DNA from 2 places in the Rothia sp. HMSC08A08 genome. Region 1 is predicted to be linked to the other one. Evidence: riboswitches for the same ligand, from Rfam matches in the RefSeq annotation. Region 1 holds a riboswitch; the other holds the start of a gene.
The links. A riboswitch is a leader RNA that binds a small molecule or an ion and turns the genes downstream of it on or off. The one in region 1 is predicted to bind thiamine pyrophosphate.
Positions count from the first base shown of each region.

Region 2: another riboswitch for thiamine pyrophosphate. It lies ahead of HMPREF3164_RS07400 (ECF transporter S component); the one in region 1 lies ahead of HMPREF3164_RS02465 (bifunctional hydroxymethylpyrimidine kinase/phosphomethylpyrimidine kinase).

Region 1 covers NZ_KV793057.1:114,773-122,299, forward strand. The annotation lists gene HMPREF3164_RS02445 (ABC transporter transmembrane domain-containing protein) at 1-378, shown strand, start outside; gene HMPREF3164_RS02450 (ABC transporter ATP-binding protein) at 371-2,104, shown strand; gene HMPREF3164_RS02455 (hypothetical protein) at 2,217-3,299, opposite strand; gene HMPREF3164_RS02460 (DUF6318 family protein) at 3,352-4,116, opposite strand; TPP riboswitch at 4,315-4,439, shown strand; gene HMPREF3164_RS02465 (bifunctional hydroxymethylpyrimidine kinase/phosphomethylpyrimidine kinase) at 4,540-6,183, shown strand; gene HMPREF3164_RS02470 (NAD(P)H-dependent oxidoreductase) at 6,295-6,849, opposite strand; gene HMPREF3164_RS02475 (NAD(P)H-dependent oxidoreductase) at 7,097-7,527, opposite strand, start outside.
Region 2 covers NZ_KV793076.1:5,664-13,190, reverse strand. The annotation lists gene dcd (dCTP deaminase) at 1-595, shown strand, start outside; gene HMPREF3164_RS07415 (hypothetical protein) at 629-1,858, shown strand; gene HMPREF3164_RS07410 (MFS transporter) at 1,949-3,343, opposite strand; gene HMPREF3164_RS07405 (DUF4235 domain-containing protein) at 3,569-3,802, opposite strand; TPP riboswitch at 4,102-4,204, shown strand; gene HMPREF3164_RS07400 (ECF transporter S component) at 4,261-4,860, shown strand; gene HMPREF3164_RS07395 (ABC transporter ATP-binding protein) at 4,951-6,609, shown strand; gene HMPREF3164_RS07390 (energy-coupling factor transporter transmembrane component T family protein) at 6,613-7,413, shown strand; gene HMPREF3164_RS07385 (aminotransferase class IV) at 7,503-7,527, opposite strand, start outside.

The DNA of each region.
Region 1 (7,527 bases):
CTTCAGATAACAGACTCTAGCGAAATTGCTTACCGTTTGGGTGGGCGAAATCCAGATGAATATTTTGAAGCGCTGATCACTAGCGAAGGGGCTAACCTGTCGGGCGGACAACGCCAACGTTTAGCTCTCGCACGTGCGCTCGCTCAGGACACCCAAATACTCATTTTGACTGAGCCCCTTAATTCTGTGGACGAGCCAAGCCAGAAATATATTTACGACAGACTTGAGGAATGCGTGGGCACGCCTACAGCGCCAGAGCTCTATCCTGGGCTGCTTGCGAGTTTTGAGACTATTTACGTTATTTCGACAACTGCAGAAGTATCTCGGCGTATTGCGCGAGATAACAATATCGAAACCCAGAGGGTAAATCATGTCTAAGTTACCAACCGAACCATCCCGTGTGGTTGTGCAGAAAATGGGTTCCTATATTGTGCGTTATAGAGGGCGTGCGTTCTTCACTTTTATGGTTTATGTGTTGAGCAGCGTCATGGGCGCGGTAGTGCCTCTGCAGATTGGTGCAACTGTTGACGACGTTGTGGCTGGTAAGTATGCGCAATTTCCGTGGAAACCTGTATTGATCATTCTTGCCGCTACTGTTGCTCAAGCCATCGTGATGCTTTTGGCTATGTACAGCGCCGCCCGTCTTGGCGCCCTCGTAACACGCCAAGCAAGTATAGATACCATCGATGCAACTCTAGATCTTGATGCGCGAACCGTCGAGGAATCCGGCAGCGGTGACCTGCTCACACGAGTGACTGATGACCTGTCTTCAGCCTCGAACGCCGTCAGCTTTGACCTGCTCGAAATTCTTTTTGTGATTCTGTATTTCGTAGTTTCTATGGTTTCACTTGCCGCACTCAGCGTACCTCTGAGCGTTATCTTCTTGCCTATGATTATCGGCTTGGGCGTGTTGATGGGATATTTTCTGCCGCGTCTTGCCCGTGAAAATCAGAGCGTGCAGGAGATTACGAGCGAGCTTAATAGCGTGCTGACCGAGAACGTCCGGGGCGCATCCACCATTCGTGAACTTGGGGTGCATGATGCTCGCAACGAAACATTCGAGGCTGATAACGATCGGCGTTATCGGGCTACACTCAAGATGGTGCGTATACGCCAGAATTATTACACGCTTGATGCTCTGAATGCGTGGTTCCCTACCGTTATCTGCTTGCTCTGGGGGTCCTTCTGCGTCATGCAAGGGTGGGCAACCTGGGGTGCCTTGGCGACTGCATCCATTATGGTTTTCAGCTTGAGAACTATGGCGGATATTTTGGGGCATCACGTGGGCAATATACGCATAATGCTGGTTAATATGGGGCGCGTGTTCGGGATTATTAATCTGGCGCAAGTGCAGCGTGCTCGGCGCAAAGATATTCGTAGAGCACAACATCATGAAACTTTGGGGAATACCACACATGTAATCGAGTGCTCCCATGTGTCGTACGGTTATTCTTCAGATGCGCTTGTACTGACTGATATTAATCTAAAGATTGCGCCTGGGGAGTGCTTAGCGTTAGTTGGGCGTTCTGGCTCTGGAAAAACCACGCTTGCAAGGCTCATCGGCGGTTCCTTGAGTGCGCTTGACGGTACAATCCGTGTGCTGGGAAAACCAGTTGGCAATGGGGAATTTCCAACTGACAAGTACGAAGATGGTAGGCCGCGACTACTGGTTTGTACCCAAGAAGCACATATTTTCTTTGGTACCGTTATTGATAATTTCACCGCTGTAGTACCAGAAGCCACCGAGAAACAGATCGGTGAAGCTCTGGATGCTGTTAGCGCTCGTTGGTGGCGTGAGCTTCCCCAAGGGTTGAAGACGCGTATCGGTACGGGAGAGCACGAACTCACCCGTGACCAGATTCAGCAGCTTGCTTTAGCGCGCATCGTCGCGGCAAACCCTCACGCGGTGATTCTTGATGAATCGACCACCCAGCTTGAGCTTGTGGACGCGACCGAATCATTACAGGCCGTGCTCGCGAATCGTGCTGTGTTGATTATCTCGCACGATGCGCGTATCGCATCCCTGGCAGACCGCGCCGTTTTGCTTCAGGAAGGCATGATTACCGCTGAGGGCACGCCCGCTGAGATTTTCGCTCTGACCTAGAAGATGATAGTCAAGAACCGTACACTCTCTGTCCTTCTCGTAGATGGGCACAACGGCACGATAGAGAAGAAAAGTGTACGACGCTCGGACAGGTTATAGAATTGGTTGGGATTTATTTTTTCTTATGGAGCCGCCATTCGGTATCGCCTGCTCCCGAGTCATCGCGATGCCAATGCTGCCCTGTCACCGGGTCAGGCTGCGTTAACTTTGGATTCGGATTATTCCGATCGGGCTCATCCGGATGTGCTGGGCATCCTCGAGCACCAGGGTCTTCGTGGCAGGTTTTACCTACAGAATGCACCTCGGTATCCCACACGCGTACTAGAGTGGGATCACTGCGAACCGTAAGCGAACCAACAATATTCCAGTCCCCACCTTTGAGACGGTACCGACCCTGATAGGTGACAGTAACGTAAGCATGATAGTTGCCGGATTCTTTGAAAGCATAGCTGGTGTCGGTGGGTTTAAAGTTACGTTTGCTCTTGTCCCAGACAGAGCCTTGCGCGGTTCCTGAATCCCGCGTTGTGTACACAGGGTCGCCGGCACCGTACTCATAGGTATAGGCAACGGGAACAGCTTCTATCGTGACTTCTTCATCGAGGATAGTAGTATCACGTGCTTCGGTTTTAACACCGGTCACATAGAAGTTTGTGTTGATCCCGGTATTGACGTGGGGCTCATGCCCGTCGAAATGTAGTGCGGGTTTTGTGGTGGTAAGTTCGGCGAGTTGCTCCCGAACCTGGTGCTCTATCTTTTGGGTGCGAACTTGGGCGTTATCGGCAGTAGGTTCGTTTTCAGGTGTGTTTTGGTCTGCAGGATCGTTGGGAACGCACGCTATACCGCCGTTTCCTGACTGAACGACACCGTATTGTTTATAGTTGCCTGAATCGTCAATGGGTAGGGGCACACGGGCTACTTTACCGGGTTTCCCTTGGTAGATACAGGGCGCATCTTTAGAAGCATTGCCATTGTAGACATCGAAGGTATTTCCTACACTACTCACGGTTGCGGGAGCGTTAGAGCCTGTATCAGGTGTAACTATGGGTGCTTCTTGGCTCTGATATCTGTTAAATTCAGATTGCTCATATTCATTAGGTCCTTGCTGGTCAGGTTTATTGGATGAAGAAGACCGCCCAATGACTGTTATTTTTCCTCCTTTAGCATCGCCAGAATAATCAGTAGCGAAGGCAGACATAGATAGTGTTGGACAGAGAAAGAGCAACGTTGTGACGCAGAAGATGTATTTCTTATTTGACATTGACATCAAGTTTCTCTGTACCAGCAAATGACCAATGGCCATTACTTGTCTGGAATACAACACCAAACTCAAGAATATTGTCGTTTTCTTGAGAAGCGGGGAATGAGAACGTTTTGTACTGCTCGTTATCTAAGATAACGTAATCATTCGAAATTATTCTGCCAACAATGAGGTACACATGATCGCTGGGCGAACGTAAAGTTGAGGGATCGGCGACAATCTTGCGAGTGCCTCCTACGACCCAGCCTCCCTTATCGTACAGACGCTGCATATGGTTACAGAATTTTTCAACTTCTTTGTACCCTGCGGCAGTGTAATCTGCGTAAGTTTGTACATCTCCGGTTTGGGTAGCGTAGTTTCCTAAAGCATTCCAATAATCGATGAAGTGCATAAGCGCCTCCGGTGTCTCAATCCCAATATCTTCGGGCTTTTTGGGCTTGGGGACGTTCTGCGCGGGTCCTTTTTCGTCTGCAGGACGGTACTCACCTTTGGGCGCTTCAGAGCCACCAGAATAACCCTTAGTGAAGGTCGGATGCGCCTGTGCCTCAGGTGAGGCAGATTCGGTACCATGTGGGCTGGAGCGACCGTCTGTAGTGTTGGATGCTTCGGCACGAGCAGGTGCCGTCTCATGTGCTTGCTCTCCGCAAGCGGTCAGGAACTCAGTAACGCAGATCCCCGATGCGAAGGCTATCAAGGCACGACGGTTGAGGACTTTTTGAGGCACACTATTGTGCCTAAGGGCAGGAATGCTCATCAGTGAACTTTCGTGGTTGGGTGAATATACAGCAGGCCGCAGGGGAGCGCGACCCTTTTCAACAGTACTGTTACATGTCAAGAATAAGAAATATTACTTTATAAGAGTTTGAAAATTACCAAAACTTAGAGATATGTGCACGGCAATGACACATAAAGTCCGTGAACCTATTGAGCCCAACAGCATATGCTACAGTGAAAACGCGATATGGGGTGCTCCATTTTGTAACGGATACACAGCACGGCGCTGTTGTCTGGAGCTGAGATATACCCATTGAACCTGCTCTAGTTAGAACTAGCGAAGGGATATCGAACCGTGGCAGAGCAGCCTTAACCTTCTTTCTGAAACACCCGATTCATCATTATCTAGATAGCGTGGTGCGTTTGCAGCGATGCCACGCCCATCCCAAGGAGACTTATAGCTATGACGCTATTAAACACATCTACGCCTCGTGTGCTTTCCATTGCCGGAACCGACCCTACAGGCGGTGCTGGAATCCAGGCTGATCTCAAGTCTATTGCCGCAAGCGGTGGTTACGGTATGTGCGCCACAACCGCGCTTGTCGCACAGAATACACAAGGGGTTCGCAGCATTTTTGCTCCACCTACCGAGTTTTTACAGGAACAGCTTGCGGCAGTTTTCGACGATGTGACTGTGGATGCCGTTAAAATTGGTATGCTCGGCGATGTTGAAACTATCACCACCGTCAAGACCTGGCTTGCAGAACATCCGGTACCAGTGGTGGTACTTGATCCGGTGATGGTTGCCTCCAGCGGCGATCGCCTGATTAGTCAAGACGCTGAGCAGGCACTGCGCGAATTGGTGGCGCAGGCAGATGTTATCACTCCGAATATCGCCGAACTCGCGGTGCTTTGTGAGAGCAACCCTGCCCAGACTTTGAAGGAGGCGCATCACCAGGCGGCTCAGCTCGCGGGGAGCACTGGCACGACCGTGATTGTTAAGGGCGGTCACCTGACGGGGGAGGACGCTGGAAACTCGGCTGTTTTCCCTAATGGAACTCATACACATGTGGCTACCACTCGCGTCCAGACAAAGAATACCCACGGTACCGGGTGCTCACTCTCATCAAGTCTTGCTACCCGCCTTGGACTTGCTCTTGTGAATGGCAATAATGAGCTGAGTGTACGAGTACTCACGAACGCGCTGGCTTGGAGCACCCGGTGGCTCAACGAGGCTATTATCGCGGGTGAGGAACTGCACGTGGGCAGCGGGCAGGGTCACGGACCGGTCGATCATCAGGCACGTGCTCGCCGTTTGGAACATGCAGCCGATACGAAACCGTGGGAGCACTTATACGCTGATAAAAATCTTACGGGCGAGAGCCCCAAGAATTTGGTGAAACCTGCGCAGCGGAAATCCCCAGAGTCGAAGGTAGCCCCGGCGGGTCCGTGGACTGCCGCCCTGTGGCAAGCTACCGGTGATATTTGGTGTGACATTCTCGATTTGCCCTTTATTCGCGGGCTGGGCGACGGCACGCTTGACGAGGATTTATTCGGCTTCTATTTAGACCAAGATGCGCAGTACCTTGCCCAGTATTCTCGCGCCTTAGCTACTCTTTCGGCACGTGCCACCTCACCGCAAGGTCAGGTGCATTGGGCTGCGGGTGCCCAGGCGGCAATTGTTGAGGAATCGCTTTTGCACGATGAATGGTTGGCGGCGCATCCCGCTATTCCTGCGGAGCAGGGGGGTATTCGGCGTGGTGCACCTTCGGCAGTGACAATGGGGTACACGAACTTTTTACGTGCTACTGCTGCTGGCGAGGATTATGTGGTGGGCGCAGCTGCGGCGCTTCCATGCTACTGGCTGTACCTTGAGATCGGTTACCGGCTCTTGGAGAAAACCCACGAGGAACATCCGTACAATGCCTGGATTTCGGTGTATGGCAGCGAAGAGTTTGCTGCAGATGTGCGCCGCTGCGTGGCGGTTGTTGAGGAAGCATTTGAGCAGGCTTCCCCCAGTCAGCGTGTTGCCGCCGCGCAGGCATATATGAGCGCATGCCTATATGAACGTGACTTTTTCGACCAGGCTCATAGAGCGTTGCGGTAAACTCACACCGTCCGGCCCCACGCGAAAAAGTAAAAAAGGCTCTTTATCCATATAAAGCGTATTTTTCACCGCTTGATTCGGATAAAGAGCCTTTTTAGCACGTAGAAGGGACTATGCCCCCAGAGCCTCCAGACGCTCAATGAGACGCTTGCCGTGATCCTCACCGATGGCGCGAGCAACAGCGGGGTTATCGGGGTCGCCAGTGGTGCCGTAGCTGTATAGTGGCTCCTCAAGAGGCATACCGGTAAACGCTGCAGTGTTCTCAAACTCGGTCAACGTGGCAGATACGTCGCGTGGCAGCATGGTGCGGTAGACATCTTCAATAGCGCCAGCGGTTGCAGAGATCAGAAGCTTCTTACCCTGCAAAGCGGTGCCGTTTTCTCCATACGCGAAGCCGTACTCGAAAACGTCGTCAATCCACTGCTTCAGCAGAGAAGAAATTGAATACCACATCACCGGGAACTGCAGAACGATGACGTCTGCTTCCACAAGTGCCTTCTGCTCAGCAGGTACGTCAAACTTACCGTTTACACGCAGCTTGTCGAGCTCACGAATCTTGACGTTATCGCCGAACCGTGCCCGCACGGCATCAAGAATAGCCTTGTTAGCGTTAGAAGTCGTAAGGTCAGGGTGCCCCGAAATAATCAGGATATTAGACATAGTCATCCAATCTAGTAAACATCAGAATCATGAGCTTGTGAGTGCTGATTCAAGTATAAGCTCAAGTTTGCCACCTTCGTATATTAGCACGCTATTCTCTATGTCTGCCTGTGAACATTATGCCGAATCTAATACATACTGCTAACAAGCTTTTAGTTTTCCAGAAGGTGTACGATGCACAACATTACCCATAAAATGCATGATAAATACCTAATGCGATGGAGCCGAAAAAGAAAATAGCAACCGCAATATACTAAGCCCGCAAGGATTCTAACCTAGCGATGAGCTTGGTGCCATGATTCTCACCAATAGCCCGTACCGCTGCGGTATTCCCCGGATCGCTTGATGCGCCGTAGCTGAAAATAGGTTCTTCCAACTCCATACCCGTGAAAGCGGCAGTATTCCCAAAATCGGCGTATGTGGTTGTGAGCTCATACGGCAAAGCATCACGGTACATATTCTCGGGAGCTCCCGCAGTCGCAGAAATCAAGAGCTTCTTACCGCGCAGCGCCGTGCCTTGCGAACCGTATACGAAGCCGTACTCGAAAACGTCATCAATCCACTGTTTCAGCAAGCCCGGCACCGAATACCAGTACACAGGGAACTGAAGCACCACGATATCTGCTTCCGCGAGTGCCTTCTGCTCGGCTGAGACATCGAATTTACCATTCACGTACAGTTTGT
Region 2 (7,527 bases), on a different contig from region 1:
GCTTATTTCAGACCGCGATATTCGACGAGAAATTGCTGACGGCCGTATCGTACTTGAGCCGTTTGACGATTCGATGATTCAGCCGGCGAGCGTCGATGTGCGCATCGACCGCTTTTTCCGTCTGTTTGACAACCATAAGTACCCGCATATTGACCCGTCGCAGGAGCAGGAAGAACTGACTCGCCTGGTGGAAGTTGCCCCCGACGAGCCTTTTATTCTGCATCCGGGCGAGTTTGTGCTCGGTTCCACCTACGAACAGGTGACCCTGCCTGCGGATGTGGCGGCTCGCCTGGAAGGTAAGTCTTCACTCGGGCGTTTGGGGCTTTTGACCCATTCAACCGCAGGGTTCATTGACCCCGGATTTTCAGGGCACGTGACCCTGGAACTGTCTAATATGGCGACCCTGCCGGTCATGCTGTGGCCCGGGTCTAAGGTCGGTCAGCTGTGTTTCTTCCGGCTCACAAGCGAGACTGAGCATCCGTATGGTTCCGGCGCATACGGAAACCGCTACCAGGGGCAGCGCGGACCAACCGCATCGCGCAGCTACCTGAACTTTCACCGTACAGAGATCCCCGTTGAGAAATCTGGCGACTAGTCGCCGTCCGCATGATTTTTTCAAGGAGATACCTTGTCGTTCAAGACAATGGCTTTAAGCCCTGCCGGTGCCGATCTGAAGGTTATTTTTGGTCCCGGTGTTCCCGATGCGCTGCGCGAGCAGATCGTACAGACCTGGGGGAGTCTATCCCCGCGCCTCTTCGATAGTGTGCACGATGCCCTTGAGGCAACCCAGTCTGTGGCGCACGCGATTGTGCTCACGGATGGGAGCGTGAATCTGTTTGATGAGCACCCCGACCTGGTGAACCCGTTCGGGATTCTGCAGATTCTTAATATTCAGAACGAGAAGCAGGCGTTGGAGACTCTGACGTCTAATCTGACGGTTGCGATGATTCAGCAGTTGGCGGGTAAGCGTACTATGTTGCACGCCGCCGCCATTGGCGACCCTGCTACGAAGCGCGCGCTGGTGCTGGTGGGTGCTTCGGGGCGGGGGAAGACGACTGCCGCGCAGTATCTGGGGAAGAAGTTCACCTATCTGACGGACGAAACCACGATCGTGGGTGCCGACCGTGAGATTTACCCCTACCCAAAGCCGCTGTCGCTGGTTGTTTCTGACGACGAGCCGAAGGAACAGCATAACCCCGTTGAGCTGGGTCTGAACGCGGCGGACTGTGAGGATACGAGCTATACAGCCACTCGCGTCGTCATGGTGGGGCGCACCGATGAGCCCACGAAACCCTATCTTGAGCGTGTGAGCCTGGGGGATGCGCTCATGTCGATTGCCGAGCAGACCTCCGGCGTGGCGCTCAACCCCGAAGGTGTGCTCTCGATTATTCGCCTGTTTGAGCAGTGCGGCGGCGTATGGCGGCTGGTGTATTCCGAGGTTGAAGATATTGAGCCGCTCGTGCGTGAACTTCTCGCCGAGAATGCTGTGCTCCCGAACTCCGAGAGAGTGGACGAGTACGAGACCTTTGAGGTGCCCGACCGCCTGCCGAACGTATACCCTAACGGTACGCAGGTTCTTCAACGCATGTTCGGCACCACCGGGTATCTGGTGGATAGAGAAAGATTCCTGCTGCATCACGGAGATTCACTGGATGAGCTTTCCGCATTCGCGGCAGAGTGCTGGATTAACGCCGCTCACGAACTGACGGTGCGGGAGCACTACGAGGTTATGCGTGAGTTGTTTGAGGGGTTGCCCGAGGATGCGCATCGCCAGGTCGTTGAGCAGCTATCCGAAAGCGGCATACTCACGATGCGCACCGTAGATGATCCGCTGTATACCGAAGAAGACTCGAACTAAAAAACCCAATAAATACGCGAGCAGATAGCAATTCGCTATCTGCTCGCGGGTTAAGACTCGTAGGTCGGAGGGGTGTAGGTGAGTAAAGAACTACCGCTGCGCCGCCTTGGCCGCTTTCTTTTCGGCGCGGCGTGCCTTGCGCAGGTGAAGCGCTTGTGGCGATTCTAACGGCAGGGCCAGCAGCAGGCCCGCCAGCACCACGACCATAATGCCGAGAATACCCCACACCTGAGCATTAAAAATCGTGACGAACAGACCGAAGAGCAAGGGGGACAAGAAGCTAGTTGCGCGACCTGTTGTCGAATACAGCCCGAAGAGCTCACCTTCCGTACCGGGATCGGCGATACGCGCCAAGAAGGTACGCGACGAGGACTGCGCGGGTCCCACGAAAAGGGCGAGAATGAGCGCGCAAATCCAGAAGGTCATAGGGTAGGGGAACAAGAGCAGGGGCACGGCAGCAATCAGGATGCCTACCAGCGAGAAAATAATAATCTTTTTGGGGCCCAGATAGTCATCCAGGTACCCGCCCAGCACCGCGCCTACGGCAGCAACACCATTGGCGGCAACACCAAAAATAATGACATCCGAAGTACTGAATCCGAAGGAACCAGCCGCCAGCACACCGCCGAAGGTGAAGATACCGGCTAAACCATCGCGGAAGATAGCGCTGGCACACAGGAAATAGAGAGTCTGAGGGGCAGTTTTACGAAGTCTGACAATGGTGCGCCACAGTTCTTTATAGGAGGCGAATAGTCCTCCCTGCCGCGCTGGGGAAAGACGCGAGAGACCGCGTTCTAGGAACCTGAGCTCGCGGGTGGGCAGCACCTCCGGCAACACGTGTTTGCGTCGGCGCATCCGAATCAGGATGGGGGCGCAGAAGACCAGGCACCACAGGGCGGAAAACAACGTTACCGCACGAATATTGAAAGCGTTATCGGTGCTCAGGTGCAGCCCATTAGGCTCAAAAATAAACCCCCACAACACGATAATCAGGGCCACCAGACCGCCCACATAACCCGCCGACCAGCCGATTCCAGAGATTTTGCCAATATTGTTCGGGGTTGAAACTCGCGGCAGTACGGCGTTATAGTTCACGGCGGCGAATTCGCTGAAGATATTCGCCGCAGAAATCAGGATCACGCCTAACCACAGGTGCCCGGGGTTAGGTTCCACGAAGAAACACAGAGCAGAAAGAAGCACCATGCTGAGCGTGTTCACACCCAGCCAGAAGATACCTGTACCGGATTTATCGGCGCGCTGGCCGCTGACCGGAGCAAAAAACGCAATGCAGACCCCGGAGACAGTCAATCCCAAAGAGAGAGCTGCAGAAGCACTTTCGGTAGACCCGAAATAGGAGCTGGTGAGGTAGACCGTGAAGATGAAGGTCATCATGATAGTGCCAAAGCTTGATGAGCCAACATCCCACAGTACCCAGGACGTGACCGAACGGCGGCTTGTACTGTGATCGGGAACGTGTGAGGTCATAACGGATGTGTTCACTTTCGTGTAAGACGCAGCTAGGCGCCCTCAATCTGCTGCTGGTTTCGTGGCTTACCCCGGCGACACTGCCGTAGGCATCGCCTCCCAGCCTGCCGAGTGCCTTATTCTCTTCTGAACAGGCAGACTATTCAGCACATCAGAAAGGATGCGCACACCGCTGCAGCGGGAAGGCTGCGGGGGCGGCGCATCCACCCAAAATACACCGTGAAATTATGAGAAGAAACGGCGCTGTGCGCGGGCAATACCGACGCTTACCAGGGCACCCACCACGGAGGTGATGACGGTCCACACAATAACATTGCGCAGAGTGTCTTCGGACTCGGGGCCGATGGCAGGAGGTTCGTTACCGGTCACACGCTTCCACGCTGCGCCAAGACCTTTGCTTGTCAGGGCGGCGGCGGCCATATTGGCACCGGTGATAGCAATCTTTGCTACGGGGTTCATATCTTCTCCTCAAAAATCAGAAGTGACTATCCCTAGCCTATCGGCTTTGCGGCTCAGATGCAGAGAACATGACCTGTTTTAACGCGCGTATACACGAAAAATCGGGGTAAAAACTCTAGAATGTGAGAAAAAGCACAGTATTGCGGGTCTGAAAGGCGTATACTAGCGGCAAATCAAGGAATCATATTACCGACCTGCCGCACGTTCTTGTCATAAACCGATTCAAAAGCTCAACGAACTCACAGAAAACGACTCATACAGCATAGAATGTAAACGTTTATAGGCTTCGAACTCTCGAAGCAACACGACAGGGGAGCGCCGCAGACGGGCGCTGAGAGTGCAACGCAGACCCTCGAACCTGATCCGGTTAGTACCGGCGTAGGGAGTCGAAATATGTTTTCTCAACACCTCACCCGCAACGGGTGTGGATGTTCCCCTTCCAATCATGGGAGGAAAATATGTCTCAAAAATCTCGCCTCAGCTGGCGGGTCAATGAAATCGTCATCGTCTCTGTGGTCGCCGCCGCCTGCGCGGTAATCTTCTGGATCTGGGATATTGCCGTAGACCCCGCCACTAAAACACTCTTCGCGGCGGTTCCTGAATACCGACCCATCGTCGCCGGTATGTGGCTGCTCGCCGGTGTGCTCGGCGGGTACCTTATCCGCAAGCCCGGCGCCGCGCTCTACTGCGAAATCGTCGCCGCCGTCATCTCCGTATTCCTCACCGGAGGCGCCTGGAGCCAATCAATCCTCATCGCCGGATTCTTCCAGGGAATCGGCGCAGAAATCGCCTTCGCCGTGTTCGGATACCGCGTCTGGAACCTCAGCACAGCAGCCTTCGCAGGCGCACTGAGCGGGCTCTTCATGGGCGTCAACGAAATCATCATCTACTACCCAGACATGGAAATCTTCAAAGCCGTCATCTACGTGGTATGCGCGGTCGTCTCAGGAATTGTACTCGCCGGGGTACTCTCCTGGGGACTCACGAAAGCGCTCGCTAAAACCGGGGTACTCGCCTCGCTAGCCTCCGGCGTGCAGGCACGTACCGCACGCGGATAACGGGCAGGCAGGCGTATGTCACAGCCTATCTCAACGCTCAAACCCTCAAACACGGAACATCCTGAACCACCCGCAACCCAGGATGCAACCATGACCGAACCCCACAGTACCGCCCCCGATGCGCCCGCCCGCGGTGCCGCAATCGACCTTCACAACTTCGGTTGGCACCACCCCGGGCGCGAAAAACCCGCGTTCTCGAACGTGAACCTGCGCATCGAACCCGGGCAGAAAGTACTGCTGCTGGGGCCCTCCGGCGCAGGAAAATCAACGCTCCTGCACGCTATCGCCGGGGTGCTGCACGATCACGACGGGCAGAGCCAAAGCGGTAGCGCGCGCATCGACGGCGTAGACCCCGAAGACGCACGCGGACTCATCGGACTCATGCAGCAAGACCCCGAATCATCGGTCGTACTCGCCCGCGTGGGCGATGACGTAGCCTTCGGCCCCGAAAACCTCGCGGTCGCACGCGAAGAAATCTGGGCGCGCGTTGATGATGCGCTCGCCGCCGTCGGGCTCGGCTACCTGCCGCATGAGCATCCCACGAATGCGCTTTCGGGCGGGCAGAAACAACGCCTGGGGCTCGCCGGAATCCTGGCGATGCACCCGCGCGCCATTCTGCTTGACGAACCCACCGCAAACCTCGACCCCGAAGGCGTTCAGCAGGTGCGCGATGCCGTGGTGCAGGCGGTCACGGCAACCGGTGCCACCCTGATCGTCGTCGAACACCGGGTGGGCGTGTGGGCGCAGCATATGGACCGCGTCATCGTGCTTGGTGCCGATGGAGGCATCACCCACGACGGCGCGCCCGAAACCGTGCTCGCCCAAGCTCGCGAAACCCTCATCGCCAACGGTGTGTGGGTGCCCGGGTATGTTCCCGAACCCGCCGCCGCTGCGGTACCGAGCGGGCGCATGCTCCTAAGCGCCGAAAACCTTGCGATTACGCGGGAATTCCCGAGCAAAAAACAGTTACGGGCACGCCGACGACAGCTCAAAACCATGCCGGAACCCGCATCCGTACCCCTGGATATTCCTACCCTGCGCGGGGGCATTAACCTGAGCATTCGAGAAGGCGAGCACCTGAGCATTCTCGGCCCCAACGGCGCCGGAAAATCAACCCTCGCACTCACTCTCGCCGGGCTCCTCTACGCCCCCAACGGAACCCTGCACGCGCACGAAGCACTGCGCGAGTTCGACCAAAACCCAACGGCAGAAAGCTCCCTCACCCGCGAGAAAACAGCCGCCAGCTGGGATATTCCCTCCTGGACCCCCGCCCAACTGCTCGGGCGCATCGGCTACGTTTTCCAAGAACCCGAATACCAATTCGTGCGCGGCAGCGTGCGCGAAGAACTCGAACTCGGGCCACGCCGCCTCGCCGCCCTGCGCCGCGAAAAAATTGATGATGATGCGCTCGCCGCCGCCACCGCCTCCCTCGCCGAACGCTTGCGTTTAGAAGGGCTTTTAGATGCCAACCCGTTCACGCTTTCGGGCGGGCAAAAACGCCGGCTGTCGGTTGCATCCGCTTTGGCGACGGCGCCGCGCGTGCTGATTCTTGACGAACCGACTTTCGGTCAGGATGCGAGCACCTGGGGCGAACTGGTGCGCTTGATTCGCGGGCTTCTTACTGAGGGGGTTGCGGTGATCTCGGTGACTCACGATCTCGAATTTACGGCGGCTTTGGGCGGGCGGAGCATCACGCTTGAAAGCTTGCCGCATGAGCCCGCAGACCGGAGTCTTCAGGAAGGGAAGTAGCGCATGAATACCGATTTTTTCGGGCCGAGTGCTGAGCGCAACAGCTGGTTTGGCGGGCTTAACGCGGGTGTCAAATTAGTGGTTGCGGGCGTGCTGGTTCTTGCGGCAATCCTCATTCAAGACCCGATAACCGCGGGTATCATCTTTGGGCTGGAACTGCTGGGGTTTATTGCGGTCGGGTTTCGACCGGTAAACCTGCTGGCGCGCAGCTGGCCTATCCTGATCGCGGTGCTGACCACCGGCTGGAGTGTGGCGATCCTTGTTAATAAAACCGGTGCCGTACTACTCGATTTTGGGCTGAACACCATCACGGAAGGGTCGCTCGCGGCGGCGTTTTCGATGATGATTCGTTCCCTGGCGATGATTCTGCCGACCTTCGCGTTTGTGCTCTCAACAGACCCAACCGACCTGGGTGATTCGCTTGCCCAAACTTTCCGCCTGCCCGCCCGTTTCGTGCTTGCCGCGTTGGCGGCGTTACGCCTTGTCGGCATCCTATTTGGGGAGTGGAATACGCTGGGGCAGGCACGGCGTGCACGTGGGCTGGGTGCGGGTCAGGGCCCGCTCGGGCGCATCAAAACCGGTGCAGGGCAGGCCTTCGCGCTCATGGTACAGGCAATTCGCCGCGGTTCGCGCCTTGCGGTCACGATGGAGGCGCGTGGTTTCGGTACCGGCAAACGTTCCTGGGCGCGCGTGCCCGCCTATTCCCGGCGTGATGCGTATGTTGCGGTTGCCGCCGCCGTGATCGTGGCGTGCGCCTACGGGGTTTCGCTGGGACTAGGAACCTTGCGTTTCTTGTGGCAGTAGCCGCACCGAAGCTGCCGCCAGGTACTCGGGTCTGAAAAACCGGGCTGAGGTAGCGGCGCAAGTATCAGCCTTGCGCCGCTCCCTGTACCTTAGCCCTGTGCCAGGTATTCCAAG